DNA from 2 places in the Oceanidesulfovibrio marinus genome. Region 1 is predicted to be linked to the other one. Evidence: riboswitches for the same ligand, from Rfam matches in the RefSeq annotation. Region 1 holds a riboswitch; the other holds the start of a gene.
What was found. Region 1 has a riboswitch for cobalamin ahead of metE (5-methyltetrahydropteroyltriglutamate--homocysteine S-methyltransferase). Riboswitches for the same ligand answer to the same signal wherever they lie in the genome.

Region 1 (7,160 bases):
GGCCGGCGTCTCCGCCGGCGTGATCAGCCGCCGCTTCCACCTCGGGCTTATCCGGGGTCTGGCCGACTGGGCCGCCCACCATACGGGCCGCCTCGGCCTGGAGCACGTGGCGCTATCCGGCGGCGTGTTCCAGAACCGCACCCTTGCCCTGGCCCTGCCCAAAGCTCTGGCCGACCGCGGCCTCATCCCCCTGGTCCATGGCTTTGTCCCGCCCAACGACGGTTGCATTGCCCTGGGCCAGGCCGCCTGGGGCCGGCTCCTGCTGGTGAAGAACGGATAAGAAAAGCAATGCGAGGGGGATGCCTTTTGAAAAAGGCATCCCCCTCGCGCTCCCCCTTTCAAAACTTTTTCATTGAAAAAAAGTTTCAGGGGTGTGCGGTGTATATAGCGGCTGCGCTTACGAATGCCCGCCCGAAAGCCCCAACGTATGTACCGGAGAAAACGACACGCCGAAGACCAGAGCCAGCGCCACGGCGGTGCAGATGGCATCCAGCGTGGCTGTCTCCTTCTCGGCGAACGACGTTGCCGCCCGCGCATTGGCCACTGTCGCGGAGCGCATCAGGACGCCTGTGCCCTGCCCGCACGGCAGCACGGACAGGACAAAGGCTTCGCACAGCGAAAGCGTCAGCTCGAAGCGCTCGTGCGCATACACTTCCTTGACGACCTGGAAGTACCGCCGCACCGGTGGCGGCGGGTTCATCTCCAGGAGCAGCGCCTCAACCTGCGCTTTCTTTTGGTAGTAAGCCATTATTAAACCACATCTTTCTGGTTTACGTCTGGAGCTCGGCGCGCACGATCCGCGCCGCCTCCACCATGTTGCGCAAAGAGGCCGTGGTCTCTTCCCAACCGCGCGTCTTGAGGCCGCAATCCGGGTTCGCCCAGAGCCGTTCCACAGGCAACACCCTGGCCGCGCGGCGCAGCAGGTCGGCCATCTCGTCCACGCTGGGCACGCGCGGGCTGTGGATGTCGTAGATGCCCGGACCGACCTCGTTGGGATAGTTGAACAGCCGGAACGCTTCGAGCAGCTCCATGCGGCTGCGGCTGGCCTCCAGGCTGATGACGTCGGCGTCCATGGCTGCGATGTGCTCGATGATGTCGTTGAAGTCGCAGTAGCACATGTGGGTGTGGACCTGCGTTTCCGGGGCCGCGCCGTTGGCTGCCAGGCGGAAGCAGTCCACGGCCCAGCGGAAGTACTCGTCCCAGGCGGATTCACGCAGGGGCGCGCCCTCTCGCAGGGCCGGCTCGTCCACCTGGATGATGGGCAGGCCCGCCTGCTCCAGATCGGCGACCTCGTCGCGGATGGCCAAGGCGATCTGCCGGCACGTCTCGCTCCGGGGCTGGTCGTCGCGCACAAAGCTCCAGCACAGGATGGTCACCGGCCCGGTCAGCATTCCTTTCATGGGCTTGTCCGTAAGCGACTGGGCGAACTTGCTCCAGGCCACGGTCATGGGCTTGGCACGGGCAACGTCGCCGTAGATGACGGGCGGTTTGACGCAGCGGGAGCCGTAGCTCTGCACCCAGCCGTTCTGGGTGAAGCAGAAACCATCGAGCTGCTCGCCGAAGTACTCCACCATGTCGTTGCGCTCCGGTTCGCCGTGCACGAGCACATCCAGACCGAGCTCTTCCTGGCGGCTCACCACATCTCGGATACAGTCGCGCATACGCTCCGTGTACTTTTCCATATCCAGGTCGCCGCGCTTGTAGTCCCGCCGCGTTGCGCGGATCTCCGCCGTCTGGGGGAAGGAGCCGATGGTCGTGGTGGGCAGCAGGGGCAACCCGAGCCGTTCCCGCTGCTCCAGGCTGCGCTCGGCATACGGCACCGGCCGTGCGTACATCGTGGGGGTGAGCGCATCGATGCGCGAACGCACATCCTTGCGGTGCAATGTCTCGTCGGACCGGCGGGAGGTCCAGGCCGCACGGTTTTCTTCGAGCCAATCGGCCACATCCACTCCTTGCGCCCCCTGTGTCCCCTGTACAGTGGCCGCGAGCATGGCGACTTCGCGGCACTTCTGCACCCCAAAGGCCATCCAGCGCTTGATCGTTTCGGACAGCGCGATCTCGTCCTCCAGGTCCACGGGCACATGGAGCAGCGAGCACGACGGCGCGAGCATCAGCCGGTCCATGCCCACGGCGTTCCGGGCGTGTTGGATCAGATCCAGCGCCTTGCCGGCGTCCACCCGCCAGATGTTCCGGCCGTCCACCACGCCCAGGGACAAGCGCGCTTGTTCCGGCAGCGCCTTCAGCACGGCGTCGAGCTGCTCGGGTGCGCGCACCAGATCGACATGCAAGGCGTCGAAAGAGAGCCCATTGAGCTCGCCCAGGTTGTGCGCAATGGAGCCGAAGTATGTGGCAAGCATCACCTTGGCCGGGCTCGCGGCCTTCAGAAGCGAGGCATAGGCCGTCTTGAACGCGCCTTTGACCTCCGCTGGCAGATCCTGCGCCAGGACTGGCTCGTCCAGCTGAATCAACTCGCAGCGTTCGCCGAGCTGGGCCAGGAGCTCTTCATACGCCTGTAGGATGACAGGAAGCAGCTCGAAACGGTTGAAGTCCGGCGTGGTGGACTTGGCCAGCACGCAGTAGGTGACGGGACCGGGAAGCACGGCTTTGAGCGGAGCCCCGAGCTCGCCGGCCTCCTCGATCTGGGCGAGCAGCCTGTCTGCATCGACATGGAAACGCTGATCCGGCGCGAGCTCCGGCACGATGTAATGATAGTTGGTGTCGAACCACTTGGACATCTCCATGGCCGGAACGCCCTGCCCGCCGCGGGCCATGTGGAAGTAGGCGTCCAGATCGACGGCCTCGCCCGCCGTGCCGTACCGTTCCGGCACGGCGCCCAGGGCGGCGGTCATGTCCAGAATATGATCGTAGAAGGAAAAATCGCCCACCGGCAGCAGCTCGATGCCGGCGTCGCGTTGCAGTGTCCAATGTCTGATCCGCAGCTCCCGGGCCGTGGCGAGGAGGGCGTCGCCCTCGATGTCGCCTTTCCAGTACTGCTCCAGAGCCCGTTTCAACTCCCGCTGTTTTCCCATGCGGGAAAATCCCAACAAATGCGTCTGCATGCTTTCTCCTTGCCCATGGGGGCATGCGCGGTTTCGCGCGCGCAGTAGAAGTGTTGGCAGGCAATCGCACCCGGCGACACGGGCTTTCTCATGAAAAAGCCCATTCCCGAGTTCGAGAATGGGCTGTGTATGTCGTGCAACGCCGTCCCGGAGGATCACGATATCGTGTCGGATTCGGCGTCAGCAGCCCATGGCGCGAGGCGTGCCTGCGAAAATCTCCGAGACGTCTTCTGGCTTACGGGGTGGGCTCTGTATGGCCCGGCCGATTCGGGGCTCCTTCCCGGATGCGTGTACGCATCCAGTGGAGTCTCCCTCAGGCGCTGATCCCGAACACAGCAGCGCGTCTGCGACGGACTCTCACCGTCTTCCGTTTCCCGGAGTTCCAATATGTGGCGGAGTATGGGAGATGGCTCCGCCCTTGTCAAACACTTCACCCGGCGCGTGCAGGGCATAGAAGAAAAGCAATGCGAGGGGGATGCCTTTTGCGCATTTTCGTCTTGAGGCAAGACTCTCATCAGAAACAATTACTAATTGTTCCTGATAAATGCATAAGAGCATCTAAGCCTGCTTAAGGCTAAGATGCTCTAAAAAAGGGTTCTCCCTCCCGCGCTCTCCCTTCCTAAACTTTTCAACTAAAGAAACTTTCAGTGCGGGCATTGGCAGGACCTACACGAGGGATCGCGACACCTCGCCTAGCGCTGCAATCAACCTCGTGTTGTCCTCCGCCGTGCGCACCTGAATGCGCAGAAAGCCCGGCGCCATGCCTGTAATGTCATCGCAGTCGCGCACGAGGACGAGCCTGTCCTCCAGTGCGTGGGCCACGTCGCCAGGTCGCAGCCCCTCGCGCAGGCGCACGCACAGGAAGTTGGTCATGGAGGGCAGCACCCGCGCCACGCCGGGAAGTGCGCTGATTGCCGCAGCAAGCTCCCGCCGCAGTCCGGGCAGCGGCGCACGGGTCGCGTTGTACTCGGCCTTGTGCTCCAGAAAGAACGTCCCGGCCTCCTGCGCCAGTGCCGTGACCGACCACGGCGGCTTGATCCCGGTCGCGCAATCCACCAGCGCCGCATCTCCCACCACGTAGCCCAGCCGCAGGCCCGGACAGGCAAAGGTCTTGGTCAGAGAGCCGATGCAGGCCACGCCCACGCCATCGCCGGCCGCCGCGGCCAGATCGGTATAGCGCGCCACAGTCGCGGACCGGCCATCGTCGTCCATGGCTATGTCGCGATAGGCCTGGTCCAGCAGCAGAGTCGTGTTGGTCAGGCCGGCCGCCAGCTCAGGCAGGCGCTCGTACACTTGGCCGGTGGGGTTGTTGGGCGAACAGAGGATCACGGCGTCCGCATTGGTCTGGGCAATGCGCTCCAGAATGGAGGTCACGGCCCTTTCGGTGAGACCGAAGTCCTCGTCCGGGTCCAGAGGTTCGATCTCTACGGAGATGCCCAGAGCGTTGGCCGTGCGCGCGTACTCCGAAAAGATGGGCCCCACCAGGAGCAGCCGGCGCGGCCGCAGTCCGGCCAGCAGCACAAGAATGGCCTCGGCCGCGCCGTGGGTGGGCAGGATCTGCGAGGGGTCCACGCCCTCATGTGCGGCCAGCGCCGCCGTGAGCGCGGGCGCTTCTGTTTCAGGATAGTGACGGAGCTCGGGGGCGATGGTTTTGATGAGCCGGTCTGTCAGCGACTCGGCCAGCACATCCGTGTTGTTGGAAAAGTCAACGATTGCGTCGGGTGAGACGCCGCGGCGGCGCAAGACGGCGAGTAGCCTGCCGCCGTGGGGCGCGAGCGCCTGCTGTTTCCCGGCCTTGGCATCCGGCGGTAAATTGCTGTACAGAATAGTCATGGACGTTCCCTGTGCGGAACGAATCCGCTTCACTTCGATCTTTGTGCGGGGCTGAGGCTCCGCGACATGCATAAAGGAGATTCTTCATGGCCAACCGAATCTTCATCCGCCTCGCCGCCATTGTTGGAGCCGCGATCTTCGCGCTGGGCATTGCCGCGTGCGACGAGGTGGGCGTCGGGTCCATGTGCATGCCGCTTCTCTCGCGAGAGGTACAGGTGACCATGGACCAGGCCATGGACCTTCCTATACCGGCGCCGGTCATGCTCGGCGGAGTGAAAATCGGCGAGGTGCGTTCCAAAGACCTCTTGCCTGACAATCAGCCTGTGCTCAAGCTCTGCATAGAAAAGGGCCGACTGGACAACCTGCGCCGGATGACCATCTTCTATGTGGACCGCAACGGTGCGTCCCCCGTGCTGGTGGCCGAGCCAATTCCGGACTCCGGCCCGCTGGACACCAAAGCGGACACGCTGATGTTTCCGGGCTTCTCTTCGTACGACAAGTATGTGGCCTGGCGCGCCCAGAACCTTCTCAAACAGGGCGTGGACGAGATGCTCGACGCGTTCAGCAGGCTCCTTGGTCCGGACAGTGCGCCGCCGCCCTCCCAGGAGAACCCCACGCCTCCGTCGTCCGGCGACGGCGCCAAGACTTTGTAGCCTAACACGCTGCATATCCTTCGTTTTTCCACTGCGTGGCTCGCGCCTTGCAGTTCTTTGCGCTCCCACGTAATGTGGTACGTTTCCGCTAAACATTACAACTTTCGTCAGCAGGTTTTTTCCCATGCCACACAAGGGACCCCACATATCAATCTCGTCGGAACTGCTCGTCTCGCGCGTTCTGGGTCTTTCGCCCGCAGAGCTCGCCACGTGGCCCGAGTCGGTGCGCAACCTTGCCGCCGCCCTGGCCGAGGAGCTTTTCCTTGTCCGTTACAACCCATTCATCGACCCGAGCATCGTGATCGACTCCGTGCGCTCCCACTTCCGCCAGGAACGCGGCTCCCTGTCCCGCGAGTACACCAAGTTCCTGGACAAGGGCATCAAACGGTTCTGGCGCGAGTTCGAAGAAGACATGCGCTTCCGCAAGGAGGTCAAGCACCGCCTGGCCGAGGTTCTGGACCGCAACGCCATAGACGACAGGCCCGCCTCGCTGGTCCAGTCCTCCACGGACGCCACCGACCTGCGCATGGCCCTGCCCATGCTGGTGGTCACGCCCAAGGACACGGAGCAGATCCAGCACGTGGTCAAGCTGGCCAACGAGATGGACTTCGTCATCGTGCCCAGGGGCGGCGGCTCCGGCGCCACCGGCGGCTCCATTCCGGCGCACCAGCGCACCGTGATCCTCTCCCTTGCCCGGTGCAAGGATATCATCGAGATCGACGAGGAGAACAGGATTCTCTGCGCCCAGACCGGCGTCATCACCCTGCAGGCCATCCAGGCCGCGGCGCGCAAGAACCTTTTGCTCACCGTGGACCCGGCCTCCAAGGCGGCCTCGTCCCTGGGCGGCAACATCTCGGAGAACGCCGGCGGCCCCTTTGCCTTCGAGTACGGCACCACCCTGGACAACATCTACTCGTACACCATGGTCACCCCCACCGGGGAGATCATCGAGGTCAAGCGCAAGGACCACCCCCGCCACAAGATCATGCCCACGGAAAACGCCGTGTTCGAGGTCTTTGATGAAAAGGGGACCCTGCTGCGCACCATCAGCCTGCCCGGCGACCAGATTCGCGGACTGAACCTGGGCAAGGACGTGACCAACAAGTTCCTGGGCGGCCTGCCCGCCGTGCAGAAAGAGGGCGTGGACGGCATCATCACCAAGGGATGCTTCATCCTCTACCCCAAGCAGTCGCGCTCCCGCGTGCTCTGCCTGGAGTTCTACGGCCGCTCCATGCACAACGCCATGCTGGTCATCCGCGACATCGTGGCCCTGCGCGACGCCATCCGCCGCGAGGGCGACCTGGTGAAGATCTCCGCCCTGGAGGAGTTCGGCATCAAGTATGTGGAGGCCATCGATTACGAGAAGAAGTCCTCCCGCTACGAGGGCGACCCCATCAGCGTGCTGATCATCCAGCTGGACTCGGACAACGCCGAGGCCCTGGACCAGGCCGCCGCGAACATTGTGGACATCGTGGAGCCCTACGACCAGGTGGACGTCTTCACGGCCGACGACGAGCGCGAGGCCGAGATATTCTGGGAGGACCGCCACAAGCTCTCCGCCATCTCCAAGCGCACCTCGGGCTTCAAAATCAACGAGGACATTGTCATTCCGCTC
Region 2 (7,160 bases), 1.5 Mb from region 1:
GGATTAGACAGCCTGCCGGGCCTGACAGGCCGGCGCGGGCCTAGGCCCGGACCACCAGCCGCGCTCCAGCTCCCAGAGCCTGCCGCAGCAGCGCCGCAAGCTGCTCGGATACATGCGCGCGGTCGGACGCAGCCAGGCGCTCATCGGCGCAGCCATCCGGCTGGAAGGCCTGCAGCGCCCATGTAAGCTGACCTGCCGCCCTTGGCAGGGCGGCGATTTCTCCAGCCACCTCACACAGCTCCTCTTCGGAAAGCAGCGACGGATGCCACGTGGTGCGCAGCTCGAAAGGAATGCCCGCCTCCTGCAGCATGGCCAGGCTTTCCCAGGCCTTGTCCGCGCTCTCCGGTGCGCCTGTAATGCGCGCATAGACCGGGCGGGGAGCCTTCAGGTCGAACCCGACCCAGCCGCACAGGGGCAGCACGCGCGCCAGGGCCCGGGGCGTCATGCCGCTGGTGTGCAGCCCCACCTCGAAGCCCAGGTCGCGTACATGGCGCATGGAGTCTTCCAGGCCCGGTTGGAGCAGTGGCTCGCCGCCCGAGAACACCACGGCGTCCAGCAGGCCCTGCCGGGATTCAAGCCAGCGCAGGACCTCCGACCAGGGGCGTTCCCCTTCGCCGAATGGCCTCAGGACCGCATTGTGGCAGTAGGGGCAACGCCAGGTGCAGCCCTGGCAAAAGACCACGGCGGCCAGCTTTTCCGGCCAATCCGCCGTGCTCAGGGGGGTGAGGCCGCCCACGACCAGGTCGGCGGCCCCACTTTCAAGGTTCAAAGACGTCACGCGGGCACCGCGTTATCGTGCGCAGGCTCGCTGAAGCACACGCGCTCGTCGTACTCGCCCTTCTTGCCTATGTTGAAGGCCGAGCGCGGCCGGTAGTAGCCCATGACGCGGGTCCAGACCTCGCACGCCTGATCGCGGCCTTCGCCCGCACAGGTGGGGCAGGTCTCGTGCTCGCCCGCGAGGTAGCCGTGGCTGGGGCACACGGAGAAGGTCGGCGTCACCGTAATGTAGGGCAGAGCGAAGCGCGAGAGGGACCGGCGCACCAGCTCCTTGCAGGCGGCCGAGCTGGAAACGCGCTCACCCATGTACAGGTGCAGCACCGTGCCGCCGGTGTATTTGCGCTGCAGCTCCTCCTGCCGGGCCAGCGCCTCGAAGGGGTCGTCCGTGAAGTTCACGGGCAGCTGGGAGGAGTTGGTGTAGTACGGCTGTTCCTTGGTGCCTGCCTGCAGGATGTCCGGGAAGCGGCGGCGGTCCTCCTTGGCGAAGCGGTACGTCGTGCCCTCCGCCGGGGTGGCTTCCAGGTTGTACAGATGCCCGGTCTCCTCCTGGAACTCCGTCATGCGCGTCCGCACGTGGTCCAGGAAGCGCACGGCAAAGGCATAGCCGTCGTCCGTGGTGATGTCCTCCCGGTCGTCCGTGAAGTTACGGATCATCTCGTTGATGCCGTTGACGCCGATGGTGTTGAAGTGGTTGCGGAGCGAGCCCAGGTAGCGCTTGGTGTAGGGGAAGAGCCCGGCGTCCATGCGCGACTGGATCTCCTTGCGCTTGATCTCAAGGCTCGTGCGCGCGGTCTCCAGCAAGGCGTCCAGGCGGGCGAACAGTGCGCGCTCATCCCCGCGGAGAAGGTAGCCCAGGCGCGCGCAGTTGATGGTGACCACGCCCAGCGACCCGGTCTGCTCCGCGCTGCCGAAGAGCCCATTGCCGCGCTTCAGCAGCTCGCGCAGGTCCAGCTGCAGACGGCAGCACATGGAGCGCACCATGTTGGGCTCCAGGTCCGAGTTCACGAAGTTCTGGAAGTACGGCAGGCCGTACTTGGCGGTCATCTCGAAGAGCAGGTCCACGTTGGGGTTGTCCCAGGGAAAATCCTTGGTGATGTTGTACGTGGGGATGGGAAAGGTGAACACCCGGCCCTTTGCGTCTCCCGCGGTCATGACCTCGATGTAGGCGCGGTTGATCATGTCCATCTCGGCCTGCAGCTCGCCGTAGGTGAAGGGCATCTCCTCCCCGCCGATGACCGGATGCTGCTCGACGAGATCCTCCGGGCAGGTCCAGTCGAAGGTGAGGTTGGTGAAAGGCGTCTGCGTGCCCCAGCGCGATGGCACGTTCAGGTTGTAAATGAGCTCCTGGATGCACTGGCGCACCTCTTCGTAGGCGAGCTTGTCCTTGCGCAGGAAGGGAGCCATATAGGTATCGAAAGAGCTGAAGGCCTGCGCGCCCGCCCATTCGTTCTGCAACGTTCCAAGAAAGTTCACGATCTGGCCCACGGCGCTGGAGAGGTGCTTGGGAGGTTTGGCCTCCACCTTGCCGGGCACGTTGTTCAGGCCCTCGGTCAGAAGCGTCCGCAGGGACCAGCCCGCGCAGTAGCCGGAGAGCATATCCAGGTCGTGGATGTGCATGTCGCCCTCGCGGTGCGCCCGGCCCACCTCCGGCGGGTACACGTGGTTCAGCCAGTAGTTGGCCGTCACCTTGCCGGAGACGTTCAGTATGAGCCCGCCGAGCGAGTATCCCTGGTTGGCGTTGGCGTTGACCCGCCAATCCTGCCGGTCCAGGTACTCGTTCATGCTTGACGCCACGTCCACCACGGTCTTCCTGTCCTGGCGGAGCTTGGCGCGCTGCTCGCGGTACACGCTGTAGGCGCGCATGGTCCTGAAATGATTGGCTGAGATAAGGGCCTGCTCCACCGTGTCCTGGATGTTTTCAATATCCGGCACACGGCCCGAGAAGCGATGCGACAGGACCTTCACCACCTGTGCGGTGAGCAGGCCGGCCTCGGCGTCGTCGAATTCGTCCGTAGCCGCGCCCGCACGGCGGATGGCCGAGCGGATCTTATCGACATTGAAATCGATGACCTCGCCGCTACGCTTGCGCACCTGGACCGGCGGCGCAATGGGTCGCAGGGGCGTGAGTATGGCGGCGGGAGCAGCCTGATCTGGAAGAGGTTCAGTGAGGCGTTGGACGTTCTGGGACATTATGATCTCCGACTGCTGAAGGTTTTAGCGATGACGCGGGGGTCAGCGCCTGCAGCCGGAGAACATGGAACATGTTCCCTTTCGATCTGCCGCACGGCCCTCCCACGAGGCTCACGCGTCAAACCGCCGGGACGCTCGGTCCTGACGGGAGCGGGCAGGTCTTCGGACTTGCGGGCGTGTGCGGCATGCTCGCCGCCTTCCTCGCCCCCCGACTTCCCGGCATGCTCGCCAGTGTCTCACTGTGGGGGCTCGTTCCCGTTCACCGCTGCGGGGCAGCTCCGGATTCGCACCGGATTCCCTTTTCACCCGGACTGGTCCGGGCACCTGCTCTGGTCATTTTTTAGAGCTGGCGGACTGCAAAGTCAAATCGCGCCTGCCACATAAGAGATTGGTTTATTTATAGAAAATGCCAGAAAGTGACAGCACTGCAAGCTGACAATGGGTTGAAATTACGGAATTAACCGAGCCAATTTGGCTGACAGGAAAAAATTCTAGAAAAAATCTCAACGAATCGTTCCTGCCTCGGATGGAGGCTCTGCCGGAAGCTCCGCGACGGCACGGCGAGCACCTTCTGGCAGGTGTTCGACTCATATGGATGTGCTGGACGCTTCCACCCCTCAAAAGAATCTCGGATCATCGAGGCGGCGCGGGAAAAGCCCCTGCTGCGCCATGAAAAAGAGGGTGCCGTGAAACACGGTCACCCTGTTAAATGTCATGGCCAAGGGACAGAATCGAGCTACCGACGCAGGGGCTTTCAGCCCGCGTTCATATGGTGGGTGGGGAACCTTCGACTTCGACAACACCGGACGACCGCATTCCACTTGTGACGGCGGCAAGCCGATGTATCTATATCAAAACCCCAGGCCAGAGGGGCGCCCTGTCTGACCTAGCCCGGGAAGGCGGCGCAGCCCGTCACCATATTTCCACCGCACCGCCGCTCAGCTGTCCGAGGAGCCGGCTCTATAGGCCGCTACGAATTTATTCGCCTGCGTTATGGCCTCTTCAACACTCTCGATCGTCACCGGGATGGACATATTGTGGATGCGGCTTTTCGGGCGGAGCACAAACGTTGCCGTCTTGCGAAGCTGTTCTGCATCCGGTTCGGGTATGCCCAGGTCTTTCAGTGATGCCGGCAGACCCACCGCGGTGTAGAAGTCCAGCATATCCTTCATGAACGCGTCGTCTCGTTTTTCCAGCATGAACTGGGCGATCAGCCCCAACGCGACCTCCTCGCCGTGCAACACGCCCTTGGCTCCCGGCAAATCCGCCAGGGCCATGCCGATGGCGTGCGCGGCGGCCACACCGCAGCCTTCAAAGCCAAGCCCGCTCAAAAGCGTGTTGGCCTCGACGACCTTCTCGACAGCCTCGCTGACGCGCTGCTCCCGCACGTGGCGAACCGCCTCCGGAGCATATTTGCGTACGATCGTATAGCAGGCGTCGGCAAGACAGATGGCGGCCTCGGTCGGTCTGGCGCCGAAGAAGTTATCGCAACCGGAAGCGACACACTGATCTGCCTCGAACTTCGTGACCAGCGCATCCGCAATGCCTGCTATGAAAAACCGGACAGGCGCGCGGGCTACAATCCCTGTATCGACCAGCACCGCATCCGGATTGTTTTCCAGAAACCGCGGTCCGATGAAGGTGCCGTCGTCGTTGTAGGTGATGGCAAGCCTGCCGGTGGCGGAGTCGTTGGACGCGATTGTCGGCACGATGATCACGTGGATGCCGGTTTCGATCTTCACGGCCTTGGCGGTATCGATGGCCTTGCCGCCGCCAAAGCCGAGAACGCAGTCGCAGCCTTCGTCCCGGGCTTTTTGTGACGCGCTTTCGATAGCAGCAGGAGAGCATTCGCCGCCAAAGTCCACAAACAGCGGCGTAATGTCCTCTCGCTTCAAGGCCTGAACAAGCGCCTCTTCATAAAGACTCCTGACAAACGCATCGGCGACAACCAGGGGCTTTTTACCGAACGGCCGGACATACTCTCCAATGTTATCAAGTAGTCCGTCCCCCAGCTTGTACACCAGCGGAAAACCCATCGCTTTCATCTCAAAAAACCTCCGTCCCAAAAGTAACGGGGCGCCACGCTGACGCCCCGCCACTCATAGAGACACATTATAGACGTTACACAACCAGTGTCACTGATTGTTTACTTTCGCTTGTGCTTCTTCCACGGCGCTGAGCATGATCTTCAACCATTTGTCGCCATACTTTTCGACGTACCAGTCCTCCATATGCTGCCTGGCGCCGAGGAACGTCTCCCGGTCCGCGGCCGTGGGCTCGTAGATCTCGCCGCCCGCGGCGATAAAGTCCTCGTTGGCGCTGGCTTCCGTCTCTGCATTGAACTTGGTCTGCTCTGCGGCGGCTGCGGTGAACCCGTCCAGCACGACCTTCTGCAGGTTCTCGGGCAGGCTCTTCAGCCAGCTGTCGCTGACAAAGTAGTAGCCAAAGAGGAAGGTGTGGCGATCCAGGATCAGGTGCTTGATGCTCTCGTAAAACTTGTTGGACATGACGTCCGGCGTGCCGTTCTTGGTGCCGTCGACAACGCCGGTGGCCAGCGCCGTATACAGCTCGCCCCAGGCGACAGGCGTTGCCGAGGCGCCGAGGCTCTTGACGAACTCCTGCTGCAACGAAGAGCTGATGGTCCTGATCTTCAGTCCTTTCAGATCGTCAGCCGTATGGATTGCCTTGTCCGTGGTGAAGAATGAACGCCAGCGGCCGCCGTCGCTGACTGCGGTCAGCCTGACATTGGGCAGCTGTTCAAGGATCGCATCGCGCATCTTGTCGGTGAAGGACCCTGCCATGAATGCGTAGGCCACCTCGTCATTGGGCAGGACATACTGCAGATCCACAACACTCAGCTCCGGGATGAACGGAGTCACGCCGCCGATGGAAACGTGAGCCGATTCCAGAACACCGGCGTTCACCTGCTCCATTACCTCTTGATAATTGCCGAGCTGGTTGCCGGGAAAGATCTGAACCTCGATCGCGCCATCCGACTTTTCCTCGATGTACTTTTTGAGGGAGGTCGACCCGACGTAATCGTCGTTGTTCATTGTGGCCGGACCCGCATGGGCAATCTTCAGGGTGAAGTCCGCCGCAGCCGCCGGGTTGGCCATCAGCCCGACCATAACCACAAACGCGACGATACACATGGTGAGCTTCATCATGCACTCCTTCTTTGAAAGGTTGTTTGTCATACAGGAAATCCCAACAATCTTGGCAGAGTAAGCGATATCACCGGGCAGAACGTTATCAGAATCAGAACGAGGCCCTGGATTAGGTAGAAAGGCAGCATCTCGCGAACGATTGTCTCGACCTTGACGCCCGACACGGCGGAAGAGGCGAACAGCGCCAAACCAAACGGCGGTGTCGCCAACCCCATGGTCAGGTTGAGGCACATGATCACGGCGAAATGGACCGGGTTGATGCCCAGACCCAGCATGGTCGGTCCCAGGATCGGCCCCAGGATCAAAATCGCTGGTCCCGCATCGAGAAACATGCCTGTAATCAGCAACAGCACATTGGCGACAATCAGGAACACGGCCGCATTGTCGGTCAGGCCGATCACAAGCCGCGCAAGCGATTGTGGCACGCCTGCAATATTCAGCACCCAGCCGAACAGCGAAGCCGAGCCGATCATCAGCAGGATGATCGCTGAGGAACCTGCAGACCGGCGCAATATCTTTGCCAAATCGCCAACCTTCAGCGATCGAATCGCAAGGCTCAGGATGAGCGCGTAGACCACCGCGACCGCAGCAGCCTCGGTGGGGGAAACAATGCCCAGCAGGATGCCGCCCAGAATGATGACCGGGGTAAGGAGCGGAAAAAAGCCCTCGAACGACGCATGGGCGACTTCCCTTGCCGTGGCCCTGCTCTCCTGCTTCGGCAGATTATGCTTCCGGGCGATGAAGGCCGTCATGATCATTAGCCCCACACCCATCAACAGGCCTGGTATGAAACCGGCGGCGAACAGCGCTCCGACCGACACGTTCATGATGTAGGCGTAGACGATCATGATGATGCTTGGCGGTATGACCGGACCAATGATCGATGAAGCCGCAGTCACCGCCGTGGCAAAGGAACGCTTGTAGCCGTCTTGCTCCATGGCCGGGATAAGCATCGATCCCAGCGCCGAGACATCCGCGACGGCAGAGCCGCTCAGGCCCGCGAACAGGATCGAGCTGAGGATATTG

Region 2: linked by a shared signal. The riboswitch ahead of E8L03_RS12885 (ribonucleoside triphosphate reductase) and the one ahead of metE (5-methyltetrahydropteroyltriglutamate--homocysteine S-methyltransferase) in region 1 are both predicted to bind cobalamin.

The regions. Positions count from the first base shown of each region.
Region 1 is NZ_CP039543.1:4,418,354-4,425,513, reverse strand. It holds gene hypF (carbamoyltransferase HypF) at 1-280, shown strand, start outside; gene E8L03_RS19375 (hypothetical protein) at 398-748, opposite strand; gene metE (5-methyltetrahydropteroyltriglutamate--homocysteine S-methyltransferase) at 771-3,059, opposite strand; cobalamin riboswitch at 3,263-3,453, opposite strand; gene E8L03_RS19365 (aminotransferase class I/II-fold pyridoxal phosphate-dependent enzyme) at 3,726-4,892, opposite strand; gene E8L03_RS19360 (MlaD family protein) at 4,979-5,545, shown strand; gene E8L03_RS19355 (FAD-binding and (Fe-S)-binding domain-containing protein) at 5,670-7,160, shown strand, end outside.
Region 2 is NZ_CP039543.1:2,918,288-2,925,447, forward strand. It holds gene E8L03_RS12880 (anaerobic ribonucleoside-triphosphate reductase activating protein) at 41-778, opposite strand; gene E8L03_RS12885 (ribonucleoside triphosphate reductase) at 775-2,967, opposite strand; cobalamin riboswitch at 3,104-3,310, opposite strand; gene E8L03_RS12890 (glycerol dehydrogenase) at 3,906-5,012, opposite strand; gene dctP (TRAP transporter substrate-binding protein DctP) at 5,103-6,164, opposite strand; gene E8L03_RS12900 (TRAP transporter large permease) at 6,161-7,160, opposite strand, start outside.